DNA from 4 places in the Paenibacillus sp. S02 genome. Region 1 is predicted to be linked to each of the others. Evidence: riboswitches for the same ligand, from Rfam matches in the RefSeq annotation. Region 1 holds a riboswitch; each other region holds the start of a gene.
What was found. A riboswitch is a leader RNA that binds a small molecule or an ion and turns the genes downstream of it on or off. The one in region 1 is predicted to bind cobalamin.
Positions count from the first base shown of each region.

Region 2: it holds a riboswitch for cobalamin, as region 1 does, so the genes downstream of both, KAI36_RS26085 (ABC transporter substrate-binding protein) here and KAI36_RS06865 (ABC transporter substrate-binding protein) in region 1, are expected to answer to the same signal.
Region 3: it holds a riboswitch for cobalamin, as region 1 does, so the genes downstream of both, metE (5-methyltetrahydropteroyltriglutamate--homocysteine S-methyltransferase) here and KAI36_RS06865 (ABC transporter substrate-binding protein) in region 1, are expected to answer to the same signal.
Region 4: it holds a riboswitch for cobalamin, as region 1 does, so the genes downstream of both, cobJ (precorrin-3B C(17)-methyltransferase) here and KAI36_RS06865 (ABC transporter substrate-binding protein) in region 1, are expected to answer to the same signal.

Region 1 covers NZ_CP073682.1:1,579,356-1,582,566, forward strand. Annotated here, with positions in the region: gene cbiB (adenosylcobinamide-phosphate synthase CbiB) at 1-319, shown strand, start outside; gene KAI36_RS06860 (histidine phosphatase family protein) at 358-1,116, shown strand; cobalamin riboswitch at 1,239-1,432, shown strand; gene KAI36_RS06865 (ABC transporter substrate-binding protein) at 1,642-2,649, shown strand; gene KAI36_RS06870 (FecCD family ABC transporter permease) at 2,646-3,211, shown strand, end outside.
Region 2 covers NZ_CP073682.1:5,863,586-5,866,796, reverse strand. Annotated here, with positions in the region: cobalamin riboswitch at 706-909, shown strand; gene KAI36_RS26085 (ABC transporter substrate-binding protein) at 1,127-2,707, shown strand; gene nikB (nickel ABC transporter permease) at 2,723-3,211, shown strand, end outside.
Region 3 covers NZ_CP073682.1:5,640,329-5,643,539, forward strand. Annotated here, with positions in the region: gene KAI36_RS25085 (anaerobic ribonucleoside triphosphate reductase) at 1-140, shown strand, start outside; gene nrdG (anaerobic ribonucleoside-triphosphate reductase activating protein) at 137-634, shown strand; cobalamin riboswitch at 810-1,005, shown strand; gene metE (5-methyltetrahydropteroyltriglutamate--homocysteine S-methyltransferase) at 1,167-3,211, shown strand, end outside.
Region 4 covers NZ_CP073682.1:5,610,228-5,613,438, forward strand. Annotated here, with positions in the region: gene cobJ (precorrin-3B C(17)-methyltransferase) at 1-1,583, opposite strand, end outside; cobalamin riboswitch at 1,893-2,078, opposite strand; gene KAI36_RS24965 (LOG family protein) at 2,136-2,690, opposite strand; gene KAI36_RS24970 (uroporphyrinogen-III synthase) at 2,897-3,211, opposite strand, start outside.

The sequences.
Region 1 (3,211 bases):
TGTGGTAGCGGCGTGGATGTACAAGCGAGATGCTGCAAGAAGCTGGCGCACAGTCAAGCGAGACGCTCGTCTGCACCCAAGCCCGAACAGTGGCTTCCCGGAATCGGCTGTTGCTGGTGCACTGGGGATTCGTCTTGGAGGCTATAATGTGTATCATGGCGTGCGCTCCTTTCGTGCATACATGGGCGATTGGATACGACCGCTAGAGTCGAAAGATATACGGCATACGATCCAGCTGATGTTCGCCGTGTCCAGTATGTTTGTAGGATTGTGTTTGTTAGGAGCCGCAGGTTGTTTTGCCTTGGGATGGGTGCGGTGAGGAGTGACACACTGAATAATGATCGAGCAGGAAGTGACATGATCTTGAAACAAGATATAGCAGCAAAAAGGACAGTAGAATACGCACAAAGTCCGAACTCACAGGAGGATAAGGTGCCGTATGATGCTAAAGAAGATCTGCATTGGGACATGGAACTCGTGTTAGTTCGTCACGGCACAACCTTATGGAACAAGGAACGTCGATATCTGGGACACTCCGACTTAGGTTTGCTACCGGGAGCAGAGCAGGAATTAAAGCCTTTGCAAGAAAAATTGCAAGGGCAGTCCTTTGCTCGAATCTATTGCAGCGATTTAATGCGATGTCGCCAGACCTTGCAGATCATTGTGCCGGAATCAGAATTGACGTCTGGAGTTTCCCTATCTACGATGTCTCCTATAATGGAACCACGTCTGCGAGAGCTTCATTTTGGCGAGTGGGATGGAAAAACGTATGACATGCTCAAGGATGTGTCGTTGTATCGCGCTTGGATTGATGAGCCGCAACGGATAACCCCTCCTGGAGGAGAGTCTTGGGCAGATTTTGTGAATCGTCTACGGAAATTTCTTGACTCTCTGTATGAATGGCGTGTTGCTATGGAAGTTCAACCCATGGATTTGACTGCTGCGCCGCCCTCAGTTTTGGTCGTTACGCATGGTGGCGTAATTCGTCAGTTGGCTTGCATGCTGATACCGGGTCATGATTTTTGGAGTCTGAATCCGAGGCCGGGAGAAGCATTTAGGATTCAATTGAGGTTGGCAGGACGGCACAATTACATAGCAGAAATGCTTCCTCATTAGGTTAGACACCAGCGGAAAAAGAGGCTGTTTGGGTTGTAAGCCGCCTCTTTTTAACCTATAATCATCAAGTAAAAGAACGGCTTGACTACCACTACATCAAATATCCAGCAGACGAGGTCGGCGCAGCGTGATGAAACTATGGTTTCCCTTGCCTGCGCTGTTAAAAGGGAAGTCGGTGTGAGTCCGGCGCGGTCCCGCCACTGTAAATGGAAACATGCTCGTTAGTCCTACTTTATGTGCTACTAAGCATATGAAAGAATTTCAGGACATGCATTTTACCATAAGTCAGGATACCTGCCCGTCCGCCTGTCACCATAGTCCTTCGAGGAAAGGATGACGTGTTCGCAGTGACTGTCCATGCGGAAAGAAGCTGCCGCCTGCGCACGATCTGCGCTAACGTGACCCCTGTGTCCTGATATGAGGATGCGGGGTTTTTTTTGATAGGAAAAGAAGGCTGGATTTAGAAGATATCTGATGATGTTCAAGTAACGCTCTTAACGATTTTTTTATGAAGGGGTGCAAATCATGGCAGGAAAAAAAATAAAGGTTTGGACAACAGGTCTATTGGTTCTGATTTTGGCAGTTGTGCTGAGTGCATGTGGAGCTAATGGGAAAAATGCTGAAAATAAAGAGAACCAGAATTCTTCACAGCAGCCGGGACAGACCGTAACCGCACAAGAGCCTCCGGGCAAAACAGTTTACCCACTCACAGTTAAGGATGCAACAGGACAGGAATTTACATTCAAAAAAGCGCCGGATAAAATCGTTTCCGTCTCCCCGGCAGAAACCGAGGCGCTGTTCGCCATCGGGCTGGATAAGGAAATTGTCGGTGTCTCCGACTACTCTGATTACCCAGAAGCAGCTACGAAAAAGCCTAAAGTGGGCGGTATTATGAAACCGAACGAAGAGGCGATCATTGCTGCTAACCCGGAAGTCGTTTTTGCAGGGATATCACTTAGTGAACAGGCTACGACCAAGCTGCGCGACATGGGAATTATGATTTTTAAAACGGAACCGAAGACAGTTGAAGATGTCATGGCTAACATCGAATTGTATGGGAAAATCACCGATCATCAGAAAGAAGCGAGAGCGGTGACTGACAAGATGAGAGCAGATGTAGCTGAAGTGAAAGAAGGAATTAAAAATATCGGTAAAGGGCAGAAGCTGCGGGTATACGTCGAGTTTTCACCAGGCTGGACAGTTGGTAAAGGCGAGTTTATGGACGAGCTGATTACGTTGGCGGGCGGCGAAAATGTAGGTGCCACGCAGAAGGGGTGGTACCAAATTAGTGAGGAAAATATTATTGCTGCGAACCCTGACGTGATTTTGTACAGCAAAAGTGTCAAGGACGACAAAACTGGTCAAACGCTCGGCGAAATCATTAAAGCTCGCAGTGGATGGGATCAAATATCGGCTGTTCGCCACAACCGGGTATTTGCCGTGGATGATAATTTGATCAGTCGTCCGGGTCCACGCGTAACGGAAGGTCTCAAGGAAGTGGCCAAGGGCGTGTATCCTGAAATTTTCAAATGAACCGTAAACTGATCGGCTTTGGAGGGACAGGTCTTGTCCTGCTGTTGCTGACGCTGCTGCTCTGTCTTGGCATCGGCTCGGCCAAGCTTCCGGTCAGCCAGATCATGGGCATTCTGGTTAACCACCTTCCGTGGTTAGGCGATACGTTTACACCGGATTGGAACACATCCTCAGAGCAGATTATTTTGAAGGTCAGATTGCCACGAGTGTTACTGGGAATGTTGGTAGGGGCAGCGTTGGCGCTGGCAGGAGCCGGATTTCAGGGTGTGCTGCGTAATCCTTTGGCTGATCCGTATACACTGGGGGTATCCTCGGGGGCTTCGGTAGGAGCGGCAGTACTGATTTATTGGGGCCTTCAATTTTCATTTGTTGGCATATGGACGTTGCCGCTAGTGGCATTTACGACCGGAATGCTGACGCTGTGGATGGTGCTGACGTTGGCACGGGAAGGTAAAAAAATTCCGACACAAAGTCTCATTTTGTCGGGTGTGGTGATGCAATCCTTTCTGGGAGCGGTTGTTTCCTTTCTGACAGCCATGTCGAAGGAGACGGTCAATGAAAT
Region 2 (3,211 bases), 1.8 Mb from region 1:
TTTTTCTGAGAGGCGCTGCCTAAATAGTAGATACCCTTTTGCCGTCTGGGGACATATAGATATTGGCCCTGTCCGACTGTGCAGTGGCGCTAAAGTTAACTCTTAAGTTGATTTATTTACTAGAGGAATTTGCTAGAGTAGTGGGCGAGGTCGTGGTATAATTTACCTTATGGATTTTGAATAGTGGTGGATGTTTTCGGACCACGGTGCAGCTTCCCGAAAGGGGGTGAAGCCGATGGTCACACTTGTGTCGTGCTACGATGTGTTGCGTTGGGTGGTTACGTTACTAAGTCTGGTGTTTAGTATTCGTAAACTTTATCGCTGGCTACGTCGAAAATTTCGGAACAAGCGAAAACCCACCGCGTAATTAGGTTGGCCCCTAACGGTGGGTTTCGTTTGCATTAACATTTAGTTATGCAGCGCGCCGTGGTGGTGATCCACAGCCTTTCAAGTCCTAGAGTCTTTGCCGTTGGCGCGGCGAAGACTCTTTTTAGTATACGGACACGATGATTATCTCTATACCTAATTTTAGCACGTTCATTTCGTGCACGCAATGAATAGACATCACCTTTATTCTCGCCACATCATTCAAATTTAAAATATTGTGCAGCATTTATTGACAAGCCTGTGACAACAAAATAAGATCGTAATTGAAAGAAATAAAGGAAGAAAACAGGTGTGAGCCGGACGACTCTATGTACGGGGTTTTGTTGAGACCATGTAGATGGTTGTTGAGCGTGTTCACTTAAAAGGGAAGTTCGGTTGATTCCGACACGGGCCCGCCACTGTATACAGGCATCAGCAGGATACTGCTGGAGCTTTCAGAACAGCCACTGGAACTGTGAAGAACCGGGAAGGCCTGAAAGATGCGCCTGGAGTCAGGAGACCTGCCTGTTTTGACATCACTGTCAGACCCACGGGATGCTGGGGAGGTGGTTAGGCGTGCTGCATACGGAATGTCTGAAACCGATCTGATCCCTTCTATGTTTTTGGAGTTGGCTTCGAGGTGAGTTTTGACATTTTATAATGAAAGCATTTCTGACTGCTGATCAAGTAGTCCGGAATGCTTTTTTCGCGTTTTGCGTTAGGTTTATATGCTTTTACAAGATAGAGGGGGATTCATCGAATGATTAGCAATCGTAGCAGGCGTTCATGGTTGATATGTACAGGGGTGATGCTGTTGCTGACAGTTATGGCTCTTTCGGGATGTGCCAGCAATAAGACGTCGGATAGCTCCGGCAAAGGTGAAAACGCGTCAGCACAACAAACAGCGGCAGGTAAAAAGCTGGTAATGGCGTATACATGGAAACCGTCAGGCGTTGACCCACACGGAGATAATAGCTGGGATGTGATGCGATCCGGTGCAGGTGAGACTCTGGTGCGTTTGAATGAAAAGCTGGAGCCTGTGGCTTGGCTGGCAAAGGAGTGGAAGCAGGATAGTCCTACAGTTTGGACGTTCAGCTTGCAGGATAAAGTCACTTTTCATGATGGAAAGAGTATGGATGCAGCAAGTGTAAAAGCGTCTTTGCTGCGCTCTATCGAGAAAAGCCATCTGGCGAAGGATTTACTAAATGTGAAGTCCATTGATGTAAGCGGCCCGCTGGCTTTGAAAATCACGACAAACCAGCCGAACGCGGCGCTGGTGTCCAATCTGGCTGATCCATCGACGATTGTACTGGATGTGGCATCGATGAAAGATGAGCAGAGTTACCCAGCGATGACAGGCGCCTTTAAAATCAAAGCGTTCAACAAGGACCAATCCTTGGTCGTAGAGCGTTATGACGGATATTGGGGCGAGAAGGCACGACTGGCTGAAGCGACGATGAAGTTCATTACGGACGGGAATTCGCGCCTGATGGCGCTGCAATCCGGCGAGGTGGACGTAGCGACGGATATTCCGGTTGATAACGCAGAGGTACTGAAAAAGAACGACAAGCTACAAGTGCTGTCGGCTCCCTCCTTGCGCACCCATATGATCGTGTACAATATGGAATCGCCAGTATTCAAGGATGCGGCGAACCGTAAGGTGGTGGACAGCCTAATTCCACGCACATCGATTGTGAGTGCCGTCATGAGGGGCTTCGGTACGGAAGCAAGCAGCCCATTCCCGAGCATTCTTCCCTTCGGTAAAGTTGAGCGTAAAGCGCTGGACGGAACGGCGGAGCAGTTGTTAACGAAGGATGGCTGGCAGAAGGACGCCCAAGGGACATGGACTAAGCAAGGCAAGCCGTTCGAGGTTACGCTGCTGACTTTCCCTCAGCGTCCGGAGCTCTCTGTTATGGCTGAGGTCATCCAAAGCCAATTGCTGAAAGAGGGAATCCAGGTCAAGATTCGCAAGGTGGAAAATATCGATGAGGCGTTGACCAAAAACGATTGGGATTTTGCTATGTACAGTATGCTTACTGCTCATACAGGAGAGCCGCAATATTTTATGGACATGTTTTATTCTTCGAAAAGCGAAGCCAATGTAAGCCGGTATAGTTCCAAGCCGCTAGAGAGTATTCTTAACCGCTTGAAGCTGGCGAAGGATACAGCGCAGCGTAATGCTGTGACACTACAAGCGCTGGATATCATCAATACGGATTTGCCACAGTCGTTCATTGTGCATCCTGATAATGTGTTTGGTGTGAAAAAAGGGGTGAAGGGTTTTACACCCCATCCGATCGAGTATTACTACATTACAGCGCAATCCGATATTGCGGAATAACGAGCTGCGTATCCTATGATTCGTTTTATACTGGAACGTGTGGCGCAGCTGCTCATCATTGTATTCGTTGTATCCACGCTGACTTTTGTACTGATGAGGCTGGCTCCTGGTGACCCTGCTACCATTTTGCTCACCGCACATAATGTCCCTGCCTCTGAGGAGGCGTTGACGACGCTACGGCAGGAACTGGGCTTAAACGAGCCGCTTCATATTCAATATGTGAACTGGCTGCGAGATGTGTTCACGGGGCATTGGGGTACCTCGTATGTATCCAAGGAATCCGTGCTAGCCGAACTATGGAACAGACTGCCTGCTACTGTGGAGCTAGCTGCTGCGGGCTTTGCCGTCATGACGGTGCTTACGCTGGGGCTGGGACTGGCTGCCTCGCTAAAAATCAGCGGCCTACTGGATCGTCTGGGCAGGCTGTTTGCCCTGCTGGGATCGTCGATTCCCTCTTTTTGGCTTGGGTTTCTGTTGATCTATCTATTCTCCGTTCGCTTGGGC
Region 3 (3,211 bases), 2.0 Mb from region 1:
GCCCCCAATGTGGCACAGATGAGGAGCATACACACTTTCAGCGCTTACGTCGGGTAACCGGATATCTGACAGGAGATTATACCGTTCGCTTTAATGCTGCAAAACAGGCAGAGGTTCGAGACCGGGTGAAACATAAGTGAATTTGTGTGGCTACATTCCGGAATCTCTGAACGAAGGATACGGCCTGCGCACCGTCGTGTTCATTAGCGGTTGCCGTCACGCCTGTCCCGGATGCTTTAATCCAGCGTCGTGGAGCTTCCGTGCAGGTGAGCCATTCACCCCCCAACGACAACAGGAAGTCATTCGTGACATCATGGATAATCCGTTGTTGGACGGACTGACTCTCTGTGGGGGAGATCCGTTTTTCTCAGCAGCAGAATGCTCGCAATTTGTGCGTGACTTCCGCGAGGCCTGTCCCGACCGAACCGTGTGGGCTTATACTGGCTTTGTCTATGAAGATTTACTCACAGATCAGGAGCGACAGGAGCTAGCGCTTTTGTGCGATGTGATTGTGGATGGTCGTTTTGTAGAACAGCAAAAGGACCTGACCCTTCCCTTCCGGGGCAGTCGCAACCAGCGTCTGGTAGATGTAAAAGCCAGTATTCAGGCAGGCTATACCGTTTCATTGGCTTAACGCGAAGTTTACCCAGCAAGATGCTATATATCTAAGACAAGTCCCCATCATGGGTAAGGCTTGTCTTTTTTCATATAGCTAACAGATTCCATTGGAGTTTCTATTGCGCATCCTGTAAGTTTCACTTATGATGGTGAACAAGTATACGAGTGCATAATTATTCGTCATACCTTAACCGCATAGCTTGGAGATAGGTGTCTGTTCTATTCAGATCAGGCTTAAAAGGGAAGCCGGTGCAAATCCGGCACGGTCCCGCCACTGTAAACGGGGAACTTTCAGCTGTTCATATATCCACTGGTCCACAGACCGGGAAGGAATGCTGAGAGTCATGATCCGTAAGTCAGGAGACCTGCCTATTTTAACAACATCGCAAGTACCTACGGAAGATAGGGAGGTGTTAAGAGCAGTCGCCGTATTTTTGATTTTTTAATCACGGAGGCATTCTTTCCCCTACTTATTTTTAACTCTGGGGGGAAGAATGCCTTTTTTGGTACGTAAAAATAAAACAGCTACCCACTAGGAGGAAAAGTACATGTCCATTAATGAATGGCCTGAATTGTCCGGCTTGATTAGCAGTAATCTGGGATATCCGCGTATCGGCGAAAACCGGGAATGGAAGAAAGCACTGGAACGCTTCTGGAACGGCAGCATTAACGAAAGCGAACTGCAGACGGAGATGAAAAGATTACGGTTGGAGCATCTGAGCAAGCAGCGTGACAAGGGGATTGATCGCATTCCTGTCGGAGACTTCTCCTATTACGATCACATGCTGGATACATCTGTGATGTTCGGTCTGGTACCCGAACGGTTCAACCATCGTCCCGCAGGTCCGGTTCCTCTGTCCGTGTATTTCGGGATCGCTCGTGGACAGAAGGGAGCAACAGCCAGTGAAATGACCAAATGGATGAATACCAATTATCACTACATCGTTCCTGAATTGGCAAACGCAGTCCCGGTGTTCACTGAAAATAAACCCTTACAGGCTTATCGTGAAGCAAAACAAGAACTAGGCATTGATGGGAAACCGGTCCTCATCGGCCCCTATTCATTCGTTACCCTATCCAAAGGCTATGATCGTAAGGATTTGGCCACCATCGTACGAAGCTTCCTGCCACTGTACACCCGTATCCTGTCTGAACTAGCGGCAGAAGGCGTTCAGTGGGTCCAAATCGATGAACCTGTCCTGACCACCTCATTCCCGGCAGAGGATTTGGACATTATTCAGGAAGTCTATGAAGCTTTGACTCAAGCTGCGCCCTCTTTAAATATAATGCTGCAAACCTACTTTGGCAGCCTCGATCATTATGAGCGTCTGTCTGCACTTCCGGTACAGGGACTGGGTCTTGATTTTGTGTATGATGATGGCGAAAATCTTCAGCATATATTACAGCATGGCTTCCCTAAAGGAAAAACGCTGGGCGCTGGGGTCATTGACGGGCGCAATATATGGCGCAGCGACCTGAACGCTGTGGCTGCCCTGCTGGGTCAGTTAGCAGAACAAACCACTGCCGCACAGCTTATCGTACAGCCATCATGCAGTCTGCTGCATGTGCCAGTCAGTCTGGAGGCAGAGCAAAAGCTGGACAAGGAGCTGGTGCAAGCGCTGGCCTTTGCCGATGAAAAGCTGGAGGAAATCGCCGTCCTGACGGCTGCACTTGGCAAACACGATCCATCCGCACTCGCCAAGCTTGAGCAAAGTGCGGATGCGGTAGCCCGTTTCAACAGTTCAGCGGCACGCGTACAGACAGCTACCGATCTGGCCGACCTGTTGGCAAAAGAGCCTCTGTCACGCAGCGTTCCTTTCGCCGAGCGTCGTGAGATTCAGCAAAATAAGCTGAAGTTGCCTCCACTGCCTACGACGACCATTGGTAGCTTCCCGCAAACCGCCGAGATCCGCAAGGCCCGCCTGCACTATCGCAAAGGAGAATGGTCTGCCGAGCAATACCGGGCGTTCATCCAACAGCAAATTAAGGAATGGATTGATATTCAGGAGGACATTGGCATTGACGTGCTTGTTCATGGGGAATTTGAGCGGACCGACATGGTTGAATTTTTTGGCGAAAAGCTGAACGGCTTTGCTTTTACGCAAAACGGATGGGTGCAGTCCTACGGCTCCCGCTGTGTTAAACCGCCGATTATATACGGAGACGTTTCCTTCGATCAGCCCATGACCGTGGAAGAAACGGCATTCGCCCAATCGTTAACCTCTAAGCCTGTTAAGGGAATGCTTACAGGCCCTGTGACCATTTTGAACTGGTCTTTTGAACGTAACGATATTCCTCGTAATCAAGTTGCTTTACAGTTGGCTCTGGCATTACGGGCAGAGGTAGAGGCACTGGAACAAGCGGGCATCGGCATGATTCAGGTCGATGAGCCTGCAATTCGTGAAGGGCTTCCACTGAAAAAAGAACAACAGCAAGCCTATCTGGATTGGGCGGTTCAAGCCTTCCTTGTGACCACGGCCACCGTTGAGCCTGCGACCCAAATCCATACGCACATGTGCTATTCCGAATTTCAGCATATGATTCAGTCCATCTCCGATATGGATGCCGACGTTATATCTATTGAAACTTCGCG
Region 4 (3,211 bases), 2.0 Mb from region 1:
AATTTTTTGCCGCCGAGGAAGAGATCGTATCCTCCCTTGCGATAGACGATTCCGATATCCTCCAGCACCGCTCCATAGCAAGCCATACCGCATCCGTTCAATGCAATACTCGTTTCCTTGGGTGCCTGTAATCCGCCAAGTACAACCTGTAGATGCTCAGCCACAGGTACAGCGTCATCCTTCTCCATATTACAGAAGTCGCACGCCTTCACCTTAAACACATCGCCAATCGGCATGACGATGAATCGTTCATCCCGCAGCCGTCCGACCAGTTCCTCGGGATCTGCGCACGGTACACGCAGCACGATCTGATGATCTGGCGTGTATTCCAACTCGCCGTCATCACCCGCTACCTCGGCGAGCAGCGCCATCTGGCGAGCGGTGAACTTCTTGTTTCCCACACCCGGGGAAACGCCCACCTCAAACAGCGCAGGCTTGCCAAAGCCGCCTGTCGCCGTCCCGGCTGTAGCCCCCGCTCCGGCCACCGCTGACGTTCCGGCGGTGCTCTCGGCGGTAGGCGCTTGCCCGCTCCAGCGAGCGTTGGCTGCACCAGGCAGCTTGCCGCCAACAGCGAGGCGGCTTAGTGCCTCTGCTGCCAGCGATGCTGGGGCTGCGCCGGTTTGCACCGCAGTCGTTGCCTGCACGGCAGCCATCGCTTGCGGGCGTGCCTGCGTCGCAACCGCAGCGCCGCTCGCGGAGGGTCCAGCGGGCGTAGTCGGTGCTGCGCCTGCCTGCGGTGTATCCTCTTGTGCGCCCAGCGACCACGGCTCCGCTTCCGTGCGGAGACGCTGGTGCGGCTTGAGTGCCTGCTCGGTCGCATCTAATGTGTATTTGCGCTGATATCCGCGCGGAGTCACGATCAAGCCGTCATACACCGTCGTCGAGGAATTGCCGATGATTACAGTCGTCAGCATCCCAATGTCATGGTTGAGCATATCTTCCAGCGTCGTTACAATAACTTGCTGACGTTCACGATAAGCACTTTTCACCAACCCGACTGGAGTTTGCGGATCGCGGTAACGCAGCAAAATGGACTGCGTCTCCACAATCTGGCGGGTACGCCGACCACTGCGCGGGTTGTATAATGCAATCACAAAATCGGCCGAAGCCGCTGCTTCTACGCGCTTCACAATCGTTTCCCATGGGGTTAGATGATCACTCAGACTGATCGTGCACGCATCATGCATAACTGGCGCCCCCAACAGTGAAGCACAGGACTGAATAGCCGAAATCCCCGGTACGACTTCTACCTCAACTCCGTCCTCGCGTCGCCAGCCTTTTTGCATCAGTACCTCATACACCAGTCCTGCCATACCATAGACTCCCGCATCTCCACTGGAAATGACAGCTACCTTCTTGCCCATCTCTGCTTGGCGAACCGCCTCCTGCGCACGGCTCACTTCCTCTGTCATCCCTGTGCGTACAATCTCCTGTCCGTTCAACAACGGACGGATCAAATCAACGTAGGTATTGTAGCCGATAATGACCTCACTTTCGGCCAGCGCATCCAGCGCCCGTTTTGTGATATGTTCCATATCTCCTGGTCCAAATCCAATCACCAGCAATTTTCCTAATCGGCTCATCGTGCTCCTCCTATTCATCCTTTTCAGGGCAGCTATGCTATCTATTTCAATGATTTATGCACATCGTGTAACTCAAAAAACCCCATCCTGCCCGGATGGGGTTTCTATGTACGCATCTCTCATCAGACGAACAAACAGCGTAAGAAGACACTATTTGTCTTCCTCCAGCCTGCCGTTGTTTTCCATCTGACTGTTTACGCTTCAAACGCTGCTGCACGTTCATATCCACGCAAACCTCTAGCCAACATGGAAAAAGCAACGTGTGCCTGATTTCCTGATTTCGTACACCATCCTCTCCGCGAAGGTTAACGGTGCATACAGATCAAGGTAGGTCTCCTGGCTTGGCATCAACGGATTCTTTCGTCTTCCCCGTTTTTCACGAGTGACCATTTTAAAAAATCCTCTTCCTTACAGTGGCGGGACCGCTCGGGATTTGCACCCGATTCCCTGTTACCCTTTGCTCAACCGCAAAGGCACCTTGTCTGTCCGCTATTTGATTATGGGTCTTATCATAACCTTGCCTCAATCAGTTGTGCAAGCACGAAAAACGCTTTATTTCAAGTTCTCTGCTTTATTTTTTAACATATGTAGCAATTCGTCCGGGTCCGCAGAGATACTTAATAACGCTGGGTGCTCAGCCCCGGTAAACCCTTCTTGCACGCTATGACGCACCATTTCTACTAACGGGTCAAAATATCCATTCACATTCAACAGCCCAATGGGCTTGCGATGAATCCCGATTTGCGCCCAGCACAATACCTCGAATAGCTCCTCGAAGGTTCCCAAGCCACCCGGAAGGGCGATAAACGCATCGGCCATCTCGCTCATTGCCGCTTTGCGCTCATGCATGCTTGCTACCTCAATAAATTCGGTAACTCCCCGATGAATGATCTCTGCATCAAATAACAGGGTGGGCATAATGCCAGTGACCTGACCGTCACCCGCCAGCATTCCATCCGCCACCTCTCCCATCAGCCCCCTGCTAGAGCCACCATAGATCAGACGGATATGATGGCGAGCCATGGCTTCCCCCAGCTTGCCTGCAGCCTCAACATATACCGATGAATGTCCAGGTCTGGACCCGGCAAATACGCAAATAGAATTCATTAACGTCTCAGCTCCTGTCCTAAGTATCATGCATCGAAACTTATTCATTATATTAGATAAACATTTTCGCTATAACAAAAATCTTTGTCGATGCATGTCCAACAAAAAAAGATAAAGACCTCGTAGGCCCTTATCTTTATTTTACTCTGTATCCCAAAATATAAGTTCATTTTTTAGCATACTGCATTTATAATTTTGATCTCATTTCAATGACCATTCACGATCTTCAGACCACAGCCATGCACCGAATCGTTATGTTCAAAATATTTACCCAACTCCACCATCATCGCGCCCATACGCTCTTCGGTTGGAAACACGACTCGGTCAATCCCTTCTTCCACAATGGACTGTGCAGTCACCTTCCCTACGGATACAGCAATCACATCCTCACGAAAAGCTTCCAGTAAATCCTCGATTCGATTTTGCTCTCTGGCATATTGGGCCAAAAATCGGATTTGCGGACCACTTGTGAACGTAACAGCATCAACATTACGATGGATAACATCCTCCAGTAACGCCTG